Regions from separate parts of the Devosia sp. SL43 genome, predicted to be linked through region 2. Evidence: predicted binding sites of a transcription regulator. Region 2 holds the regulator's gene; each other region holds the start of a gene.

Region 1 (6,918 bases), 510 kb from region 2:
ATGCTGGGCGCGACGCGAACCGTCAAAGCGTTCACGCAGGAGCCGGTACAGTCGGCCATCTATGACGAGCGCAGCCAGGACAGCTATCGTGCCGAGGTCAAGCGGCTCGGGGCTCGCGCCGTGCTGGTTGGCATGGTCATTTTCCTCGGCACGGCTGCCGTTGTCTTCCTCATCTGGTGGGGCGCCCGCTCGGTGTTCGAGGGTACGGTCACGGCGGGTCAGCTGGCGCAGTTCCTCGTCTATGCGCTGATGGCGTCGGGCGCACTGACCAATGTCAGCGAAGTCATGGGCATGCTGGCCACCATTTCGGGCGCGACCGAACGGCTGACCGAAATTCTCGATACCGAACCGGCCATCAAGGATCCGGTCAATCCGGTTGCCCTGCCGGTGCCGGCTTTGGGCACGGTGACGTTCGAGCATGTCAATTTTGGCTATCAGACCGGTGGGCACGAGCTGGTGCTGACCGATCTCAATTTTACCGTTGGCTCGGGTGAAACGGTGGCTCTGGTGGGGGCCTCGGGCTCGGGCAAGTCGACGACGCTGTCGCTGTTGCAGCGTTTCTACGATGTCGGGTCCGGGGCAATCCTGGTCGACGGCGTCGACCTGCGCAAGGTCCGGCTACGCGATCTGCGCCAGCGCTTCGCCTATGTGGAGCAGGAGCCGACGATCTTTGCCGGCACGGTGGCCGACAACATCCGCTTCGGCAAACCCGAAGCCAGCGATGCCGAGGTCGAAGCGGCGGCCAAGGCTGCGCTGGTGCATGACTTCGTCACGGACCTGCCGATGGGCTATCAGTCGATGGTCGGCGAGCGTGGCGTCATGCTGTCGGGCGGGCAGAAGCAGCGCCTCGCCATTGCCCGCGCCATCCTCAAGAACGCGCCGATCCTGTTGCTGGACGAGGCTACCAGTGCCCTCGACGCGCAGAGCGAGCGGCTGGTGCAGACGGCGCTTGAACATCTGATGCAGGGCCGCACTACGCTGGTCATCGCACATCGCCTTGCCACGATCCGCGACGCCGACAAGATACTGGTGCTCGATGCCGGGCATATCATCGATCAGGGCACGCATGACGAGCTGGTGGCCAAGGGCGGGCGCTACGCGGAGCTGGCCCGGTTGCAGTTCCGGCTGGATGACGTGGCGGGCTGAGAGCCACGCCCTCGTGGTTCGAGGCTCGCAAGAGCTCGCACCTCACCATGAGGACTACTGGGACACCGAGCCAACGACAGCCCTCATGGTGAGGTGCGCTTCTTTAGCGCCTCGAACCACGAGGGCGTGGCGCTAACCCTCGGTCAGCTTGAACTCGATGCGCCTGTTCCGCCGATAGGCCTCATCCGTCTCACCCGGATCGAGCGGCGTAAATTCGCCGAACCCTGCGGCGACCAGCCGGTTGGGCGATACGCCGCGCGTCACCAGATACTGCGCCACCGAGATGGCGCGGGCGGCTGACAGTTCCCAGTTCGAGGGGAAGCGGGCATTGCTGATCGGGCGGCTATCGGTGTGGCCGTCGATGCGCAGCACCCAGTTGATGTCAGGTGGAATCTCGGTTTCGAGCTGCAGGATGGCGTCGGCCAGGGCGTCTAGATCGGGCAGACCTTCGGACTGGACGTCGGCCTGGCCGGGCTCGAACAACACTTCGGACTGGAACACGAAGCGGTCGCCGACGACGCGGACATCGGCGCGGCCTTCGAGGATTTCGCGCAGGCGGCCGAAGAAGTCGGAGCGATAACGGGTCAGGTCCTGCACGCGCTGGGCCAGCGCCAGGTTGAGGCGGCGACCGAGGTCGGCGATCTGGGTGCGGGATTCGGTGTCGCGAGTTTCCGAGGCTTCGAGCGCGGCCTCCAGCGCGCCGATCTGGGTGCGAAGAGCGGCCAGCTGCTGGTTGAGCAGGGCCACTTGTGCATTGGCCTCGTCGGACAATTCCTGCGCCGACAGCAGATCGTCCTGGAGGCCGGCGATGGTTTCGTCCTTGCCGTCGATACCAGCACCGATGCCGGCCAGCTGCGTGTTGAGATTGGCATTGTCAGCCTGGGCGGAGCCCAATGTCGCCGTCAGCGTGGCGATCTGGGTGTTCAGGTCGTCCGCGTTGGCGCGTTCGAGCTGCAGCAGGTCGGTCAGCTCGGCGATCTGGCTGTTGAGGCGGGCGAGGGCGGTGTCGCGGCCTTCCAGTTCCTGGCCCAAGAAGAACTGGGTCAGCATGAACAGGGACAGCATGAAGATGATGACGAGCAGCAGGCTCGACAGGGCGTCGACGAAGCCGGGCCAGTAATTGGCCTCGACGCGCCGGCGGGAACGGGCTCCCGGCATGGGCTAGTTCCGCCGATCGGTGTCGGATTGGGTCAGCACGGCGTCGATCAGCTCCCGCAGCTTGCGGTTGGTCTCGCCCTGCTCGTCGATATGCTTGCGCAGGTCATCCTGCTCGGTGCGCATATGCTTGACCAGACCGTCGATGCCGCGTGCCAGCTCGGCCATGGCGCGGATGGCGTTCTGGCTCGAATTCTGGTTCTGCATCGAGCTTCCGAGCTTGTCGAACATGGCCTGCATTTCCGGCCCGCCGGCATTGGCCTGCATGGCGGTGACCGGATGGTCGAGCTCGGTCATCGAGGTCATCCAGTCTTCGAGATCGGTATAGAAGGCGTTTTGCGCCTGGCTGGTCTGCAGGTCGAGAAAGCCCAGCACCAGCGAGCCGGCGAGGCCGAATAGCGAGGATGAAAACGCCGTGCCCATGCCGCCAAGCGGGGCGGACAGGCCCTCGCGCAGACTGGCAAACTGGGAGGCGGAATCGCCGTTGCTGACATCGAGGGCGTTGATGACACCGGCCACCGAGGTGACGGTTTCGAGCAGGCCGTAGAACGTGCCCATGAGGCCGAGGAACACCAGGAGGCCTGTAAGGTAGCGCGAGGTGTCCTTGGCTTCGTCGAGGCGGTTACCCACCGAATCGAGGATGGAGCGCATCGAGGACGGGGTGATCACCGCCTCGCCGATCCGCTCGCGCAGGATGCCGGCAACCGGGGCGAGCAGGATGGGCGGGCGCACATTGGTGGTGCTGCCGTCCTGCAGAGAATTAACCCATTTCACTTCGGGAAACAGGCGGATGACCTGGCGGAAACTGAGGAAGATGCCGACGAACAGGGCAAAGAAGATCAGCGAGTTTATGAAGGGGTTGGCCCAGAAGAATGTGAGAATCTGGGTGCCGAGAATGGCGGCAACCAGCGCCACCAGCACGAGGAATATCAGGATCTTGACGAGATAAACGGTCGGGCTGGCCAGGTGGTAGGGATCGTAGCCTTGCGTCATCTTGCCTGAAACCTTGCCCATACGCGCAAATCACAGTGCGCAGACTAGTCAGCGCAGTTAGGCGTGACAATGACAAAGGTTAACGAGTGGCCAAGCGTCATGGAAGCTTCGTCTTGCAGCACTATGCGGTTGGCCGATCACAACCCGGATATTTGCTGATGCCTCTGAATCTGGACGAACTCGCCGCCCACTATGGCCAAACAGCGCATGCTTTGCCGCCGCGGCATCTGGGCACCCGCTATGACCGGTCTGGTGTCTTCCAGCCTGAGCCGGGCAATACCGTGGTCTGTCATCTGGTGGAAGGCTCCGAAACACAGAGCGTGCTCGCGGACGTCCGCGACCGCTTCCGGGCCATGCCCGATGCCGGCAAGCTCGCCTTCACACCGATCGAGAGCTACCACATGACCCTGTTCCAGGGCATTATCGAGGGCCGCCGCAACATGCCCTATTGGCCGGCGGACGTGGCTGGCGATACGCCGATCGCCGAGATGACCGAACTGTTCGCCAAGCGCCTAGAGCTGTTCGCGCCACGCAGGCCGTTCAATGTCGAGGTTACCGCTGTGGTGCCGACAGGCTTGATCGTCGACGGCGTTACGGACGAAGACCGCTATGCCATGGCTGATTGGCGCAATGGCTTTGCCGAGGCGTTCGGCTATCGCCATCCCGACCATGACAGCTACCAGTTCCACATCACCATGGCCTATGTCATCGACTGGCTCGACGATGCGGCGCTACCGGGCTGGAAGGCCACGCTCGATCAGGCCTTTGCCGACATTCGGCGTCGTGCGCCTGTCATCGAACTGCGCGCCCCAGCTTTCTGCAGTTTCGAGGACATGAATTGGTTCGAGGAGCTGCGTGTGTTTGAGAACAGCCCGCATTCGACAGCAGTTGAACCGGCCTGAGCCCGCTTACTGAGACGGCGCCGAGATCTGCTCGTATAGCCGCTCCATCGGTGCCGGCGACAGCGCCGCTGGCGCTGCATAGGGGTTGGAAAAGCCGTAGATCAGGAACAGGATGACGCCGGTATAGGCGCTGAACAGGCTCATCAGCACCAGGTTGTGCGGCTCGGGGCGATGGCTGTAGTAGCCCAGGGCGATCAGCACGACTCCTGACAGGGCGGCGAACCAGAACAAAACGAAGACTGACCCACTGCCATCGGCGTCCCGCAGATTGCGGGCGGTTGCGATGGCATGGAGCTGGGCGATCATGTGGTCGCGCAGGCTGGTCTGGCGCGCATTCGCGGGTTCCAGGTCCAGCGCCATGGCATAGGCCCGCTCCCATTGCAGCCAGGCTTCGGCGCTGAGCCCTTCATCGCGGCCGAGCGATGGCCATTCGGACTCGATGATTTCCCGCGTGTAGGACACCATGGTCTGCTGCAGCGGCATCAGTGCCACCGGGTCGTAGCGCGCCGCGTCGTTATAGACATCGGCGATGGCGCTGGCCTCGGTCGCCGTATGCGTTTCGAGGCGCTGATATCCGGCCATTTCCTGGGCGAAGACGAGGGCGAGGATCAACCCGTGCAGGGCGCCGATGCGCATGACCATGGCGCCAGCCATTTCCGGGTGGCGATCCGGCGGCGCCTTGCGCGTGAACCAACGCGCCGTCAGGTAGACGGCAAGCGACAGCGCCACGGTGCCGGCGATAAAGATCGTTCCAACGAAGATGTCGTAGAGATGGCCCATGCCCCAGCCTCTCCGGGCGGGGGCAAAGAGTCAAATACCTACTGGATCGAGCGCAACTGCTTGAGCAGGGCGGCCTGGATGCTTTCGTTGCCGGCGACAACTTGGCCATTCCAAACCGAGCCCGGACTGCCGGCATAATCGGACACGAAGCCACCGGCTTCCTTGACCATCAACAGGCCCGGCGCCACGTCCCAGGGGGCAAGGCCGGCTTCCCAAATGGCGTCGTAGCGACCCGAGGCCAGCCAGGCCATGTCCACCGAGATGGAGCCCGAGCGACGGATGCCGGCAACGGCGGGGTTGATATGGGCCAGCTGGCGCAGTTGCAGCGCGTCGTTGGCTGTGCCCTGGGTCTTGATGCCCGTGCAGATCACGGCATCAGCCAGCGACTTGCGGCCGGCGACACGCAGGCGCTTGCGATCGTTGAGCCAGGTGCCGCCGCCCTTTTCGGCAGTGTAGAGCTCGTCCATCACCGGATTGTAGATGACAGAGGCGACGATCTCGTTGGCGCGCTCCAGGGCAATCGCGACCGCGAAGAGCGGGATCGAGTGGAGGAAGTTGGTGGTGCCGTCGAGCGGATCGATCAGCCAGCGGTGCTGGCCGTCGGTGCCGGCGACCTCGCCGCCTTCTTCCATCAGGAAGGCGTAGGTCGGGCGGGCCTTGAGCAGTTCGTCATAGACGATCTGCTCTGCCCGGAGATCGGCCTTGGACACGAAATCGGCCGGGCCCTTGCGGGAAACCTGCAGGTTCTCGACTTCGGAGAAGTCCTTGGTCAGCGACTTGCCGGCCTTGATGGCGGCGTTGACCATGACATTGAGGATTGCTGAGCGTGCCATGATTAGTCGGCCCGGCGCATGTAGGTGGCCTCGGTCGTATCGACGACGATGCGTTCGCCCACAGCGATGAAGGGGGGCACCAGGACCCTGAGGCCGTTCGAAAGGATAGCCGGCTTAAACTGGCTGGAAACGCTCTGGCCTTTCTGCACCGGGTCGGCCTCGGTGACTTCGAGGATGACGTTGGCGGGGAACTTGATGCCGAGCGGGGTTTCCTCGTGCATTTCGAGCGTGATCTTCATGCCGTCCTGCAGGAATGCAGCGCGCTCGCCGACGAAGTCCTTGGGCAGCTCGACCTGCTCGTAGCTGTCCTGGTCCATGAAAACGAGGCTGTCGCCCTGTTCGTAGAGATAGGTGAAGTCACGGAATTCGAGTTCGACGGTTTCGACCGTTTCGGCCGAGCGGAAGCGCTCGTTGAGCTTGGTGCCGCCAAGGATGGCCTTGAGTTCGACCTGGGCATAGGCGCCGCCCTTGCCGGGCTTCACATGGTCAACCTTCACCGCGACCCAGAGGCGGTCCTGGTGGTTGACGACATTGCCGGGGCGGATTTCGTTGCCATTGATCTTGGCCATGCGGATGCTGCTTTCGGGTACGCGAAATTGTCGGAGCGGGCCACGCGCGCCGGATGCGGCTGGCCGAAGGTTGATTGAGCTGGTTGGCGTGCCGGCTTATTGCCTCAGAACGCCCTGATATTCAAGGGTCTTGCGCCGCGGGTGTCTCGGCGGAGGGCACCTCGGTCGGCACCGGCAGGGTCGGGCCGGTCGTCTCAGGCACCCCGGTGGTAGGGATTTCGAGGATGGTTTCCTCGGTGGGCGGGCGCGACGGCCAGAAGCGCGCCCGTTCCTCGGCGCTGGCCAGCTCGGCCTCCGGAATGGAGACCAGCAAGCGATCGAGCGACGGATCGCTCAGCCCCTGGCGGCGGGCCAGCGCGCGCCACATGGCGGCGTCTTCGAGATTGAGCGGCACGCCTTCGCCGACAGCCAGGAGCTTGGCATAGCGGTTCTGGGCCACGGCATTGCCGGCATCGGCGGCGCGGGCATACCAGGACACTGCGGCCGCCACGTCGCGTTCGATCCCCTGGCCCATATAGAGCAGTGTCGCGTAGTCAATCT
Region 2 (6,918 bases):
CTGCCCCTGCTGGCCGGCACGCTCATGATCACATTCATCGCCATGCTGGTGGCCGTACCGGTCGGCCTGATGGCGGCGATCTATCTCAGCCAGTATGCCCACCACAGCTTCCGCGCCGTGGCTAAGCCGATCATCGAAATCCTCGCCGGTATCCCCACCATCGTCTTCGGCTTCTTCGCCCTGGTGACGGTCGGCCCGTTCCTGCGTGACGTCGGCGGCTTTATCGGCCTCGATATCAAGGCGACCAGCGCGCTCACCGCCGGCGTGGTCATGGGCATCATGATCATCCCCTTCGTGTCGTCCCTCTCTGACGACATCCTCAACCAGGTGCCGCGCACCCTGCGCGATGGCGCCTATGGCCTGGGCGCCACCAAGTCCGAAACCATCCGCAACGTGCTGCTGCCTGCGGCCCTGCCCGGCATCGTCGGCGCCTTCCTGCTGGCCGTGAGCCGCGCCGTGGGCGAAACCATGATCGTGGTGCTGGCCGCCGGCAACTCGCCGGTGCTGCGCGGCAATCCGTTCGAGCCGGTGGCCACCATCACGGTGTCGATCGTCAACCAGCTGACCGGCGACTCCGATTTTGCCGGTCCCCAATCGCTGGTCGCCTTCGCCTTGGGCCTGACGCTCTTCGTCATCACCCTCTGCCTCAACGTCTTCGCCCTCTACATCGTCCGCCGCTTCCGGGAGCAGTACGAATAATCATGACCGACATGCTCTCCACTGGCCACCAGGCCTCAGTCGAACGTACCAAGCTGATCCGCGCCGGCCTACGGAAGCGTCACCTTACCGAGAACGTCTTCAAGGGCCTAGGCCTCGCCGCCATCATCGTGGCGCTCGGCTTCGTCGCCCTGCTGTTTGTCGATATCGTCCGCCGGGGCGCTCCCGCCTTCACGCAGTCCAACCTGCATCTGTCGGTCACCTTCGATCCCGCGATCATTGGTGTCGAACCTGCCCCGGTTCGTACCGATGGCCAGTCCGATGCCGATTTCCAGGCCGCCAACCTCAAGTGGCAGCGTGACCTGGCGATGCTGAACTGGAACAAGGTCATCGAAGCGAGCCTGCGCGCCGCAGCGCCGGCCGGCTTCGAGATCGATACCAAGGACCTGCTGGCCATCGCCGAAACCGATGCCCGCCATCAGGTGCGCGAGCAGTTCGTCGCCGATCCATCCCTGCTCGGCAAGACCGTAGAGGTCGACGTCCTCGCGTCGGCCAACGCGCAGAACTGGATCAAGGGCAATATCGACCGCTCGCTGCCCGACACCCAGCAGCAGCTCTCCGCCCCGGCCCGCGCGCTGATCGACGAAATGGTCGCCAGCGGCGCCATCAGCAACGGCTTCGCCTGGTCCATCTTCACCAACGTCGACAGCCGCTCGGCCCCGGCCTCCGCTGGTCTGCTCGGCGCTTTGGTCGGCACGCTGTGGATGATGCTGGTGGTGATCGTCCTGGCCGTGCCGATCGGGGTGGCCTCGGCCATCTATCTCGAGGAATTCGCGCCAAAGTCGCGCATCACCGACTTCATCGAGGTCAACATCAACAACCTGGCGGCAGTGCCCTCCATCGTCTTCGGTCTGCTCGGCGCCGCTGCCTTCATCAACTACATGCACCTGCCCATTTCGGCGCCGATCGTCGGCGGCCTGGTGCTGACGCTGATGACGCTGCCCACCATCATCATCGCCACCCGCGGCGCCCTGCTCGGCGTCTCCCCGGCCTTGCGCCAGGCTGCGCTCGGCATGGGTGCGTCCAAGACGCAGATGGTGTTCCACCATGTGCTGCCGGTCACCTTTCCGTCGATCCTGACCGCAACCATCCTGGGCGTCGCCCACGCCCTCGGCGAAACGGCTCCCCTGCTGCTGATCGGCATGAAGGCCTTCGTCGCTGCCGTGCCCGCTACGCCTTTCGATCAGGCCACCGCCCTGCCGGTCCAGATCTATCTCTGGCAGGGCAACGAAAACCGCAATTTCTTCGAACCGCGCACCGCCGCCGCGATCATGGTCCTCCTCCTCGTGATGATCCTGCTCAACGGCGTCGCCATCTATCTGCGCTCGCGCCTCGAAAAGCGCGCCTAGCTAAAGGAAGCATCAAATGGATATGGTCGCCGGCAAGATCAAAATGACCCAGCAATCAGTGAACACCGCAATGAACCCGACCGACATGCTCGAACGCCAGATTCGCCTGACTGCCCGCGATGTCACCGTGCATTACGGCGCCAAGCAGGCCTTGCATGGCATTTCGATCGACATTCCCGATCGCGCCGTCACCTCCTTCATCGGACCCTCGGGCTGCGGCAAGTCGACCTTCCTGCGCTGCATCAACCGCATGAACGACACGATCGAAGGCGCCAAGGTCGGCGGCACGATCAAGCTCGACGGCGAGGATATCTACGATCCCGCGCTCGACGTGGTCGAACTGCGCGCCCGCATCGGCATGGTCTTCCAGAAGCCCAATCCGTTCCCCAAGTCGATCTATGAAAACGTCGCCTACGGCCCCAAGATTCATGGCCTTGCGCGCTCCAAGACCGACATGGACGAGATTGTCGTCTCCTCGCTCCGCAAGGCGGGCTTGTTCGAAGAGGTCAAGGATCGCCTCAACGAGCCCGGCACCGGGCTTTCCGGCGGCCAGCAGCAGCGTCTGTGCATCGCCCGCGCCATCGCCGTCGGCCCTGAAGTCATCCTGATGGACGAGCCTTGCTCTGCCCTCGACCCCATCGCCACCGCCATCATCGAAGAGCTGATCGACGAACTGCGCGAGAACTACACCATCGTCATCGTCACCCACTCCATGCAGCAGGCCGCTCGCGTTTCGCAGAAAACGGCCTTCTTCCACCTGGGCAATTTGATCGAGGAAGGCGTCACCGAAGACATCTTCACCAACCCGGTCCACAAGCAGACCCAGGACTATATCATGGGCCGTATCGGCTAAGGGCCGGGAAGAGGAAGCTACTATGGCCAATACCGGCACCGACCACATCGTTCAGTCCTATTCCGACGAACTCACCGCCCTCGCCCAGACCATCGCCGAAATGGGTGGCCAGGTCGAAGTCGCCATCGAGAACGGCACCAAGAGCCTGCTCAAGCTCGACCGCGAGCTGGCCGACCTCACCATCATCGCCGACCAGCGCATCGACGACATGCAGCGCAGGATCGACGACATGGCCGTGTCCATGATCGCCCGACGCCAGCCCATGGCATCGGACCTGCGCGCCATCGTCACCGCCATCCATGTCGCCTCCGATCTGGAGCGCGTCGGGGATATGGCCAAGCAGCTGGCCCGCCGCTCGCTCAAACTCGAAGGCATGAGCCTGCAGCCCACCTTCTACAATGGCGTCAAGAACATGACCGCCCTGGTGCTGCGCCAGATCAAGGAAGCGCTCGACGCCTATTCCAACCGCGACTCGGCTCGCGCCATTGAAGTCTGCAACCGCGACGACGAAGTCGACGCCATGCATACCTCGCTGTTCCGCGAACTCCTCACCTACATGATGGAAGACCCGCGCAACATCACGCCCTGCACACACCTTCTGTTCTGCGCCAAGAGCCTGGAACGTATCGGCGACCACGCCACCAACATCGCCGAGCGTGCCTACTACCTGCAGACCGGCAAGCAACTGACATCAGACGTGCAGGAACTGCACCGCACCCAGATCAAGGCCTGACGTCACGCACGCCAGCCGCAACACCCACCGGGTCATTCCCGCGAAAAGCGGGAACCTCCGTTGCCTCTAAACAGAGGTCCCCGCTTTCGCGGGGATGACCTGGAGATGAAACAACGGTCGGCGTAGCCGGCCCGCACCCCGACGGGAGCCACTCCATGCCCGCCACTATCCTCGTCGTCGAAGACGAAGGCGATATCGCCATCCTGCTGCGCTACAACCTCGAAGCCGAGGGTTTCCGCGTCGTCACCGCGGAAACCGGCGACGAGGCCCAGCATGCCATCCAGGACAAGCTGCCAGACCTGATCCTGCTCGATTGGATGCTGCCCGAAATCTCCGGCATCGAACTCTGCCGCCGCCTCCGCGCCCGCGATGAAACCGCCCGCGTGCCGATCATCATGCTCACCGCCCGCGGCGAGGAAGAAGAACGCGTCCGCGGCCTCGCCACCGGCGCCGACGACTATGTCGTCAAGCCCTTCTCCGTTCCCGAGCTGATCGCCCGCATCCACGCCTTGCTGCGCCGCGCCAATCCAAACCTGGTCACCGCCGCCCTCAAGGTCGGCGATCTCGAGCTCGACCGCACTACCCACCGCGTCCGCCGCGCCAACCGCGACGTCCATCTCGGTCCCACCGAATATCGCCTGCTCGAATACCTGATGCGCCATCCCGGCCGCGTTTATTCGCGCGAGCAACTGCTCGACGGCGTCTGGGGCAACGACGTCTATGTCGACGAGCGCACCGTCGACGTCCATATCGGCCGCCTCCGCCGCGCCATCAACCGCGGCCGCGAGAGCGACCCCATCCGCACAGTCCGCGGCGCCGGCTACGCTTTCGACGAACGCTTCGCCCAGGTCGCCTGAGCAAGAGTACCCCCACCTAGCCTCCCCCTGAAAAGGGGGAGGAATCCGGCTGGTGCCTAGCCTCCAATTGTGCCGCAAACTCAATCGGTCCCTCCCCCTTTTCAGGGGGAGGCTAGGTGGGGGTATTCTTTCTTCCCCCCGTCCCCGTCCCACATAGCGTCTTGGCACACTCACCCGACTGGCCGATTGTCCTCCAGCAATCCCCTCCGAGTCGTCCCCATGTCCACCGCCTCCACCCCACGGCCCCAGCCCCTCCACCTCATCGCCGCCTTCGCCAGCGGCGGCTTGCTGACCCTGATGGTGTTCCTCAACGGCGAATCCGGCCGCACCGGCGGAGCACTGTTCTCCTCCTGGCTCGCCCACGGCACCGGCACCCTCGCTGCCATCGTCCTGTTGGCGCTGCTCTGGCGCACGCGCTCCAAAGTCGCGCCCGGCACCGCCAACCGACCACCACTCTGGGCCTATCTCGGCGGCCTGTCCGGCGCCGTGACCGTCATGCTGACCTCGACGGCAGTCAATTCCCCGCTGGCTGTCGCCGGCACGCTGGCCCTCGGCCTTGCCGGCCAGGTCGCCTTCAGCCTCGCCGCCGACACGCTAGGCCTGTTCGGCCTGCCGCGCCGCCGGCTGGATTTGCGAGACATCGGCGCCATCGCCCTGATCGGGCTGGGGAGCCTACTGATCATCCTTCTCGGTCAGGGGAGCGGCGCATGATCCTCTTCGTCTTTTACGCGGTGCTGGCCGGCGTGCTGGTCAGCCTCAGCCGCCAGCTCAACGGCCGCCTGGCCCTCTCGACCACGCCGCTTATTGCCTCGTTCTGGAACCACCTGGTCGGCTTTGCCCTGCTCACGGTGCTGGGTCTGGTTATCGGCGGCCTGATCACCGAGGGCGCCATGCAGACCCCATGGTGGGCCTTCCTCGGCGGCCCGGTCGGCGTCATATTCGTGGCATCCGGCAGCTGGCTCATCGCCCGCATCGGCGCCATCAACACCGCCCTGCTGGTCATCGGCGGCCAGATGGTGTTCGGCGTCATCTTCGACCTGCTGCGCGGCGCGCCGGTAACACTCTGGGCCAGCGCCCTCGGCGTCGTGCTGATCCTGGGCGGCGTGGCCCTCACCCAGCGGCCGCGCTGAGGTTCAAACCTCCGGCATATCCCGCAGCGGCGTGTCGTCCTCCAGCGGCACCGTCTGCCGCTCGATCATCCGGTGTACCTTGGGCAGACCCTCTCCGCGATGCAGGGCCCGCAGCGCCTCGATATTGTCCGCGTCCGCCTTGGTCCGCCGCATATTGTGCCGCACATAGTCCACCCAGGTCGGCACATGGTAGGTCTCGACCCAGATGTCGGGCCGTTCCAGATCGCGCAGCAGGCCCCATTGCCGCGCCCCGTCGCGAATGCGGATGCGCCGCCGATCCGCCATCAGCGCCAGGAATTTGAGGATATCCTCCTGCGCGATCTCATAGTCGATCATCACCATGATCGGCCCGCTGCGCGGCCGCAGATCGAGCTTCAGCACCGGCTCGTTGAACGTATTGAGCGGGTTGAGATCGCGCTGATCGAACTGTGCGAGCGGCAGTCGCAGTCCCACCACCGCGCAGGCCAGCAGCACCCATCCGGCCATGGCCAGCGCCCAGTCCGGCCCCACGGCGTCGGCGCTCAGGCCCCAGACCCAGCTCCCCGCTGCCATGCCGCCAAACGTTGCCGTCTGGTACAGCGACAGCGCCCGCCCCACGACCCAGCGCGGCGACGACAGCTGGATCGACACATTGAACAGCGACAGCGACAGCACCCAGCAGGCGCCCGCCGGCAACAGCACGAAGTGGCTGAGCACCGGATCGCGGCTGAAGCCCAACCCGACGCAACTCACCGCAAAGCCGATGCAGGCTGCCCGGACGATCACTTCATTGCTGAAGCGCTCGCGGACCCGCCCGTTGAGAAACGCCCCTCCGATGGCCCCCAGCCCGAAACAGCCCAGCAGCGTGCCATAGACCAGCGCCCCGCCGCCGACATATTCGCTCGCCACCGACGGCAGCAGCGCCAGCACCGCCACTGCGCCGAAGCCGAACAGGAAACCGCGCAGCAGCACTGTCGTCAGGTTGGGCGACAGCGACACGTAGCGGATGCCCGCCCACATGGCGCTGGCGAAATTCTCGCGCGGCAACCGGTTCGCCGGCCGCTCCGGCTTCCAGCGCGTCAGCGCCACAATCAGCGGCAGATACGACACGGCATTGACCGCAAACGCCGCCGCAGCTCCCGCCAGCGCCACGATCAGCCCGCCCACCGCCGGGCCGACGCTGCGCATCATATTGAAGCCCATCGAATTGAGCGTCACCGCCCCCGGTAGATCGCTGCGCGGCACGATATCGCCCATCGACGCCTGCCACGACGGGTTGAACAAGGCCGTCCCGCACCCG
Region 3 (6,918 bases), 1.2 Mb from region 2:
CGGTCGGCGGCAAGACCTACACTTACTATTCCATCGCCGAAGCCGAAAGGAACGGCCTCAAGGGTGTTTCGGCACTGCCGCATTCCATGAAGGTGGTGCTGGAAAACCTGCTGCGCTTCGAAGACGACCGCACGGTCAAGAAGGCGGATATCCAGGCTATTGCCGACTGGCTGGTGACGCGGACGTCCGAATACGAAATCCAGTATCGCCCGGCGCGCGTGCTGATGCAGGATTTTACCGGCGTGCCCGCCGTGGTCGATCTGGCGGCGATGCGCGATGCCACGGCCAAGCTCGGCGCCGATCCGCAGAAGATCAATCCTCTTGTGCCGGTGGACCTGGTCATCGATCACTCGGTGATGGTCGACAGCTTTGGCGCGGCCTCCTCGTTCCACGATAATGTGGAGCTCGAATATGAGCGCAATGGCGAGCGCTACGAGTTCCTGCGCTGGGGCCAGTCGGCTTTCGACAATTTCCGCGTCGTGCCCCCCGGCACTGGTATCTGCCACCAGGTGAACCTCGAATACCTGGCGCAGACCGTGTGGACCAGGGAAGAGGACGGGGAAACTGTTGCCTATCCGGATACGCTGGTCGGCACCGACTCGCATACGACGATGGTCAATGGCCTCGCCGTGCTGGGCTGGGGCGTTGGTGGTATCGAGGCCGAGGCGGCCATGCTGGGCCAGCCGGTCACCATGCTGATCCCCGAAGTGGTCGGCTTCAAGATGACGGGCCGCATCAACGAAGGCATTACCGCCACCGACCTGGTGCTGACCGTCACCGAAATGCTGCGCAAGAAGGGCGTGGTGGGCAAGTTCGTCGAATTCTACGGGCCGGGTCTCGATTACCTGAGCCTCGAAGATCAGGCGACGATCGCCAATATGGCGCCCGAATATGGCGCGACCTGCGGCTACTTCCCTGTCGATGCCGACACGCTGAAATACCTGACTACATCTGGCCGCGATCCGGAGCGCGTGGCGCTAGTGGAGGCCTATTCGCGCGCCCAGGGCATGTTCCGCGAAACCAATTCGCCGGATCCGGTGTTCACCGCGACGCTCGAACTCGATCTCACCACCGTGGTGCCGTCGATCTCGGGGCCCAAGCGGCCACAGGATCGCATCGTGCTGGCTGATGCCAAGGCCAAGTTCACTGAGCTTTTGCCCAAGGAATTCGGCAAGACCGACGATCCGGCGATCCAGGTCGATGGCCAGGACTATACGCTGACCCATGGCGACGTGGTGGTGGCCGCAATCACCTCCTGCACCAATACGTCAAACCCTTCCGTGCTGGTGGCGGCGGGCCTGCTGGCTCGCAAGGCGCGGGCGCTCGGCCTCGTCAGCAAGCCGTGGGTCAAGACGTCGCTGGCGCCCGGTAGCCAGGTCGTCACCGACTATCTCGATAGCGCGGGCCTGTCGGAAGATCTCGATGCGCTGGGCTTCAACCTGGTCGGTTATGGCTGCACCACCTGCATCGGCAATTCCGGTCCGCTGCCGGCTGAAATCTCCAAGGCTGTTCAGGCTGGCGATCTGGTCGCGACGTCGGTTCTGTCGGGCAACCGCAATTTCGAAGGCCGCATCAATCCGGACGTCAAGGCGAACTTCCTCGCCTCGCCGCCGCTGGTGGTGGCTTACGCGCTGGCCGGTTCGGTCAGGATCGACATCACCACCGAGCCCCTGGGTGTCGGCAGCAATGGGCAGCCGGTCTATCTCAGGGATATCTGGCCGACCAACCACGAGATCGCAGAGATCGTGCGCAAGCACGTGACCAAGGAAATGTTCCAGGGCCGCTATTCCGATGTATTCAAGGGCGACACGCATTGGCAGAACATCGCCATCGAAGGTGGCGAGACCTATGGCTGGAATGCCAGCTCGACCTATGTGCAGAACCCGCCCTATTTCGAAGGCATGTCGATGGAGCCCAAGCCGGTGACCAATGTCGCTGGGGCCAAGGTGCTGGCACTGTTCCTCGATTCCATTACGACGGACCATATTTCGCCAGCCGGCTCGTTCAAGGCGAGCACACCGGCCGGCAAGTATCTCGAGGAGCGTCAGGTCGCGCCGCGCGACTTCAACTCTTACGGCGCCCGTCGTGGCAACCACGAGGTGATGATGCGCGGCACCTTCGCCAATATCCGCATCAAGAACCAGATGCTCCCAGGTGTAGAGGGTGGCTATACCAAGGGACCCGACGGTTCGCAGATGGCGATCTACGATGCTGCAATGGCCTATCAGGCAGCCGGCACGCCGCTGGTGATCTTCGCCGGCAAGGAATATGGCACCGGCTCGTCGCGTGACTGGGCCGCCAAGGGCACCAACCTGCTCGGCGTGCGCGCCGTCATTGCCCAGAGCTTCGAGCGCATCCACCGGTCGAACCTGGTCGGCATGGGTGTGATCCCGCTGCAGTTTGCCGATGGCGAGAGCTGGCAGACGCTAGGGCTCGACGGGTCGGAAACCATCGATATCGAAGGCGTCACCGAAATCGCGCCGCGCGCCAAGGTCACGGTCAAGATCACCCGGGCCGATGGCTCCGTGGTCAGCATCGAAACGCTGTGCCGCATCGATACGGCCAACGAGCTCGACTACTACAAGCATGGCGGCATTCTGCACTTTGTGCTGCGCAGTCTCGTCGCGGCGTAGGGGCATCGAATTGAGTTGCAATGGCGGCCTTCGGGCCGCCACTTTTTTGTTTGGGGCGCCTGACTACATGACCCTGTGAGTGAATGACATGGCAGACATCTGGACCGGCGAAACCATCCTCACCACCGACCGCCTGATCCTGCGCATGTTCCGCCGCGATGACGTGCCGCTCTACCAGAGGATTTGTGCCGATCCCGAGGTGATGAAGTTTCTTGGTGGGGTGTGGAGTGCCGAACGGACGGAAGCCACGATGGGCCGTGCCAATGCCGGTGCCCGCGGCGGCGAGGGTATGGTGGCGGTTGAGCGCCGGAGCGATGGCGTCTTCCTGGGTGCCGCTGGTCTCGGCGTGGAACAGCAGTGGTATCCCGATGACCTGCAGGTCGGTTGGCGACTGATTCCCGCCTATTGGGGCCAGGGCTATGCCACCGAGGCGGGCCGCGCCTGGATGGATTATGGCTTCGAGGTCCTCGGTCGAGACCGCATCGTCGCGATGGCCGATACGCCCAATCACCGCAGCATCGCGGTCATGCAGCGGCTTGGCATGAGTTGCCTTCACGAGGCGAGGCTTCGGGATGGTGACGATGAGTTCGATGCGACGCTCTACGCCATCACGGTCGAGCGCTGGCGGAGACTCTGAAGCTTCGCGAGATTCTCCGCCTCTCACCCTCTTTTGACTGGCGGGGCTCTGTCGCCCCGGCTTACAACCGTGCCCATGACGCTTAGACCCCTCTTTGGCACCGTCCTTGGCATCGTCACGCTCGTTGCCCTGGTCCATCCGGCCAGCGCCGAAAACATGCGCGCACGGCCCAAGGCTGTGGTGGAACTGTTCACCAGCCAGGGCTGTGCCTCCTGCCCGCCGGCCGATGCGCTACTGACCAGTCTTGCCGAGGAAGGCGATGTGATCGCCCTGGCCTATCACGTCGACTATTGGGATTATGTGGGCTGGGAAGATACATTCGGCGACGCCGATTTTTCCGATCGCCAGCGCGCCTATAACGAGAGCTGGGGTACGTCGCGTATCTATACGCCGCAGATGGTGGTCAATGGCGCCAAGGGTGTCGTGGGATCGCGTCGCGGCGAGGTGCATGCGGCGCTCGATGGGGCCAGCCTGCCGCTGGCCGTCGATATTTCGCGCTATGGCGACATGCTCAAGATCGCCATCCCGCCCAATACCTCGCTCGACGATGCGGTGGTGTGGATGGTGACCTATCTCGATCGGGCCGATGTGACGATCGACAAGGGCGACAATGCCGGCAAGTCGATGGTCTATACCCAGGTGGTGACCAACCGGCAGGTGCTGGGCATGTGGGAGGGCGCTACCGGCGCAAATCTCAAGCTGCCCATTCCCGAAGTGCTATCAGACAACAGCACCGGCATCGCCGTGATCGTGCAGCAGGAACGCAACGGCATGCCCGGCCCGATTCTGGGCGCTGCTTCGTTCGAGCCCTGATCAAACGCAGCGCACAAAGAAAAGTCCCGTCCTTTGGGGCAAGGACGGGACAGTACTGACTGGTCAACTAAAAATAAGGGCGGCTGGCACCGGGACTTCAAGGTTTGGGGGCTCGGTCAGCCCTGGCGCCAGCCACTGGAGGCAATGACCACACCCTGATGCGTCAATCTGGCGCGTTCAGGGACAAATTGTGACCGGAATGGGGAATTTTACTTGGGCATCGGCTTGGTCTTGCATCCGCGGGCGAATGCCGCAATCATGACAATGCGTTGACACGGAGACTATCGGAACGGTGCAGGGTCGCACGCCTGATAACAAGACCATTTCCCTCTCGCTGGTGCATGCCAGCGAGCCGGTAACAAATTTTCCATCCAAGATCCCGGCCATTGTGGCGTTCGACCGCAAGGAACTGGCGCTGATCCTCAATGTCTATGGCCGCAAGGTGGGCCAGGGGGAGTGGCGTGACTATGCGATGGACTTCCTGCGCGACCGTGCCGTGTTCTCGATCTATGCGCGTGTCTCGGAACGCCCGCTATTCATCATCGAGAAGACGCCGCGCCTGCGCAATCGGCAGGGGCAATACGCGGTGACCAACCAGCAGGGCCGTATCCTCAAGCGCGGGCATGAGCTCGGCCTCGTGCTGCGGGTGCTTGATCCACAACTGGCGGTGGTTGGATGATCAGGTTGGCGATAAGCGTGCTAGCTGGCCTCACGCTGGCGGTGCCCGCCCTGGCTGCGCCTTGGGGTACTGACTACAACATGGGCACATTTGCCGCCGGCGGTGGTAGCGAGCAAGAGGGTTGGCTCAGCCTGGAATGCGGCGATCCACAAGGTGGGCTCAGCAATTTCGGCGAACTTTACCTGCTGTTCACGCCTGCGGCGGGGGCCAGCTTCAACAAGAAGCAGCCGCTGACCTACCTGACATTCACGATCGGGGCAGAGACCTTCGATTTGCCCATCGAGCTCGAGCCCGGCAGCAGCGATACCTTTGCCTATATGCGCGAGGCGGAGGGCTCGATTCTGACACAGGGCCTGGTGTCGGCCATGCGCAATGGTGAGAGCGTGCAGATCAGCCTGGACGGTCAGCAACTCGGCGATATCAGCCTCGAGGGTTCGGACGAGGCGCTCGAGGCCATCGACGAATGCATCCGCTTCCGCAGCTGACAATCCGGCTGGCTGAGCACGACGATTGCGTCGTGATGAACGAGATACGCGCGGACTCCATCATCGAGCTATGCAGGCCGGACCACGGCGACGACCCGGCGACGGTGTTGCGCTGGGTCAACAACCAGTCTGTCGAGACCTTTCGGCAACTCCTGGTGCGTCCGGATGTGACCTTGATAGTGGCGGAATGCGAGAGCGTGGTGGTTGCCGTCGGTGGCATCAACGGCGACAAGGTCACGTTGAATTATGTGCATCCGGATCATCGCTTCCGTGGCATAAGCAAAGCGCTCATGGTCGCTCTGGAGGCCGCGATGGTTGCGGGCGGTGTTGTGCGCGGCAGGCTCGACAGCACCGCGACGGCACGGGACTTCTATCGTGGCATCGGCTGGATCGACGAGGATGGCGGCACGCCGGAAGCGGGCTACCCGATGAGCAAGACGCTCCAGGGCAGCGGATGAATCGAGCTTCTAGCCGAACCGCCCTGCAAGCTCTTCTGCGTCTGGTGCCTCGAACAACTTCGCCCAATCCCGCAGGATTGCGACAGGGATGGCGAAGTGGCTTCCGACCAGCTGGTTCCGGTCGGAAATGCGATGTTCAAGCTCTTCGAGCGGGACGGCCACGAAGTCGACTTTGCACATGGCACCAAGCGAGGCCGCCCTGGCCGCAAACTGCCGCCGCTCCTCACGGGTCCAAAGTCCGAAATCCAAGACGACATCGCCGCCTCGGGAGAGCGTGTAGGCGGCAATCTCCCACATGATGGCTTCGATCTCTTCATGCCGGCGATCATGGTCCGGGTGATGCATGTCGTCGTCGAACAGTCGCGTCTGCCATTCGTCGGGGGTCAGCCGCAGGGCTTTGGTCGTTTCGGCTAGTGCCTTGGCACGCGTGGTCTTACCCGATCCTGGCAAACCGACCATCAGGGTCAGGACAGCCACGGCTACAGCGTCAGCTGCAGGTGCACGATGTCGTGCCAGCGGTCGAACTTGTAGCCGACGGCCTCGTACTTGCCGACATAGCGAAAGCCGAATTTCTCGTGGATGGCGATGGAGTTTTTCGTATCGGCTGTGATGACGCCAATCATCTGCTTGAAGCCGAAGGCCTTGGACCGGGCGATGAGTTCGGTGAGCATGATGCGGCCGAGACCTTTCCCGGTGGCGTCGGGGTGCAGGTAGATCGAATCTTCGCAGGTGAAACGGTAGGCGGCGCGCGGCCGGTAGAAGCTGGCATAGGCATAGCCCCGCACCTGGCCGTCCTGTTCGGCCACGATCAGCGGGTGGCCCAGTGCCACCAGGTGCCCGAATTTTTCCGCCATGGCGGGCTCGCCCGGCGCTTCAGTATCGAAGGTGATGGCGGTGTTATCGACATAGTGCCGGTAGATGGCCGTGATGGCGGGAATGTCGCTCCAGGCGAAGGCGCGCAGAATAACGTCGGACATGATGCTCGGGCACAATGAAAAGGACCGCAGCCTTTGTAGGCTGCGGTCCGAGATATCGTCCAACCAAATTGCTTGATACCAGGATCAAGCGCTCTGGTGCTTACTCGCGGTTGCCGAACAGGCGGAGCAGCATCAGGAACAGGTTGATGAAGTCGAGGTAGAGGTTCAGCGCGCCCATGATGGCGCCCTTGGCCAGTACATCGGCGCCGTAGGACTCCGAGTAGCCTTCCTTGATC

Evidence for each region. Region 2 encodes PhoB, which activates phosphate uptake and scavenging genes when phosphate is short. Its sites were predicted from a motif close to TGTCATNNANCTGTCAT; they were not measured.
Region 1: IM737_RS09140 (DUF1868 domain-containing protein) is a predicted target of PhoB. The motif match lies at 3,390-3,406, and genes of this name have one in related genera.
Region 3: IM737_RS12740 (DUF2794 domain-containing protein) is a predicted target of PhoB. The motif match lies at 4,342-4,358, and genes of this name have one in related genera.

The regions. Positions count from the first base shown of each region.
Region 1 is NZ_CP063401.1:1,855,088-1,862,005, reverse strand. It holds gene IM737_RS09155 (ABC transporter transmembrane domain-containing protein) at 1-1,146, shown strand, start outside; gene IM737_RS09150 (peptidoglycan -binding protein) at 1,279-2,304, opposite strand; gene IM737_RS09145 (flagellar motor protein MotA) at 2,308-3,315, opposite strand; gene IM737_RS09140 (DUF1868 domain-containing protein) at 3,453-4,196, shown strand; gene IM737_RS09135 (bestrophin-like domain) at 4,203-4,976, opposite strand; gene IM737_RS09130 (inositol monophosphatase family protein) at 5,015-5,809, opposite strand; gene efp (elongation factor P) at 5,812-6,378, opposite strand; gene IM737_RS09120 (tetratricopeptide repeat protein) at 6,500-6,918, opposite strand, start outside.
Region 2 is NZ_CP063401.1:1,346,866-1,353,783, forward strand. It holds gene pstC (phosphate ABC transporter permease subunit PstC) at 1-699, shown strand, start outside; gene pstA (phosphate ABC transporter permease PstA) at 702-2,066, shown strand; gene pstB (phosphate ABC transporter ATP-binding protein PstB) at 2,137-2,919, shown strand; gene phoU (phosphate signaling complex protein PhoU) at 2,942-3,652, shown strand; gene phoB (phosphate regulon transcriptional regulator PhoB) at 3,808-4,509, shown strand; gene IM737_RS06675 (DMT family transporter) at 4,729-5,220, shown strand; gene IM737_RS06680 (DMT family transporter) at 5,217-5,639, shown strand; gene IM737_RS06685 (MFS transporter) at 5,643-6,918, opposite strand, start outside.
Region 3 is NZ_CP063401.1:2,594,169-2,601,086, reverse strand. It holds gene acnA (aconitate hydratase AcnA) at 1-2,633, shown strand, start outside; gene IM737_RS12750 (GNAT family N-acetyltransferase) at 2,722-3,270, shown strand; gene IM737_RS12745 (DUF1223 domain-containing protein) at 3,346-4,083, shown strand; gene IM737_RS12740 (DUF2794 domain-containing protein) at 4,418-4,762, shown strand; gene IM737_RS12735 (DUF1176 domain-containing protein) at 4,780-5,247, shown strand; gene IM737_RS12730 (GNAT family N-acetyltransferase) at 5,226-5,705, shown strand; gene IM737_RS12725 (AAA family ATPase) at 5,715-6,182, opposite strand; gene IM737_RS12720 (GNAT family N-acetyltransferase) at 6,185-6,682, opposite strand; gene IM737_RS12715 (Bax inhibitor-1/YccA family protein) at 6,783-6,918, opposite strand, start outside.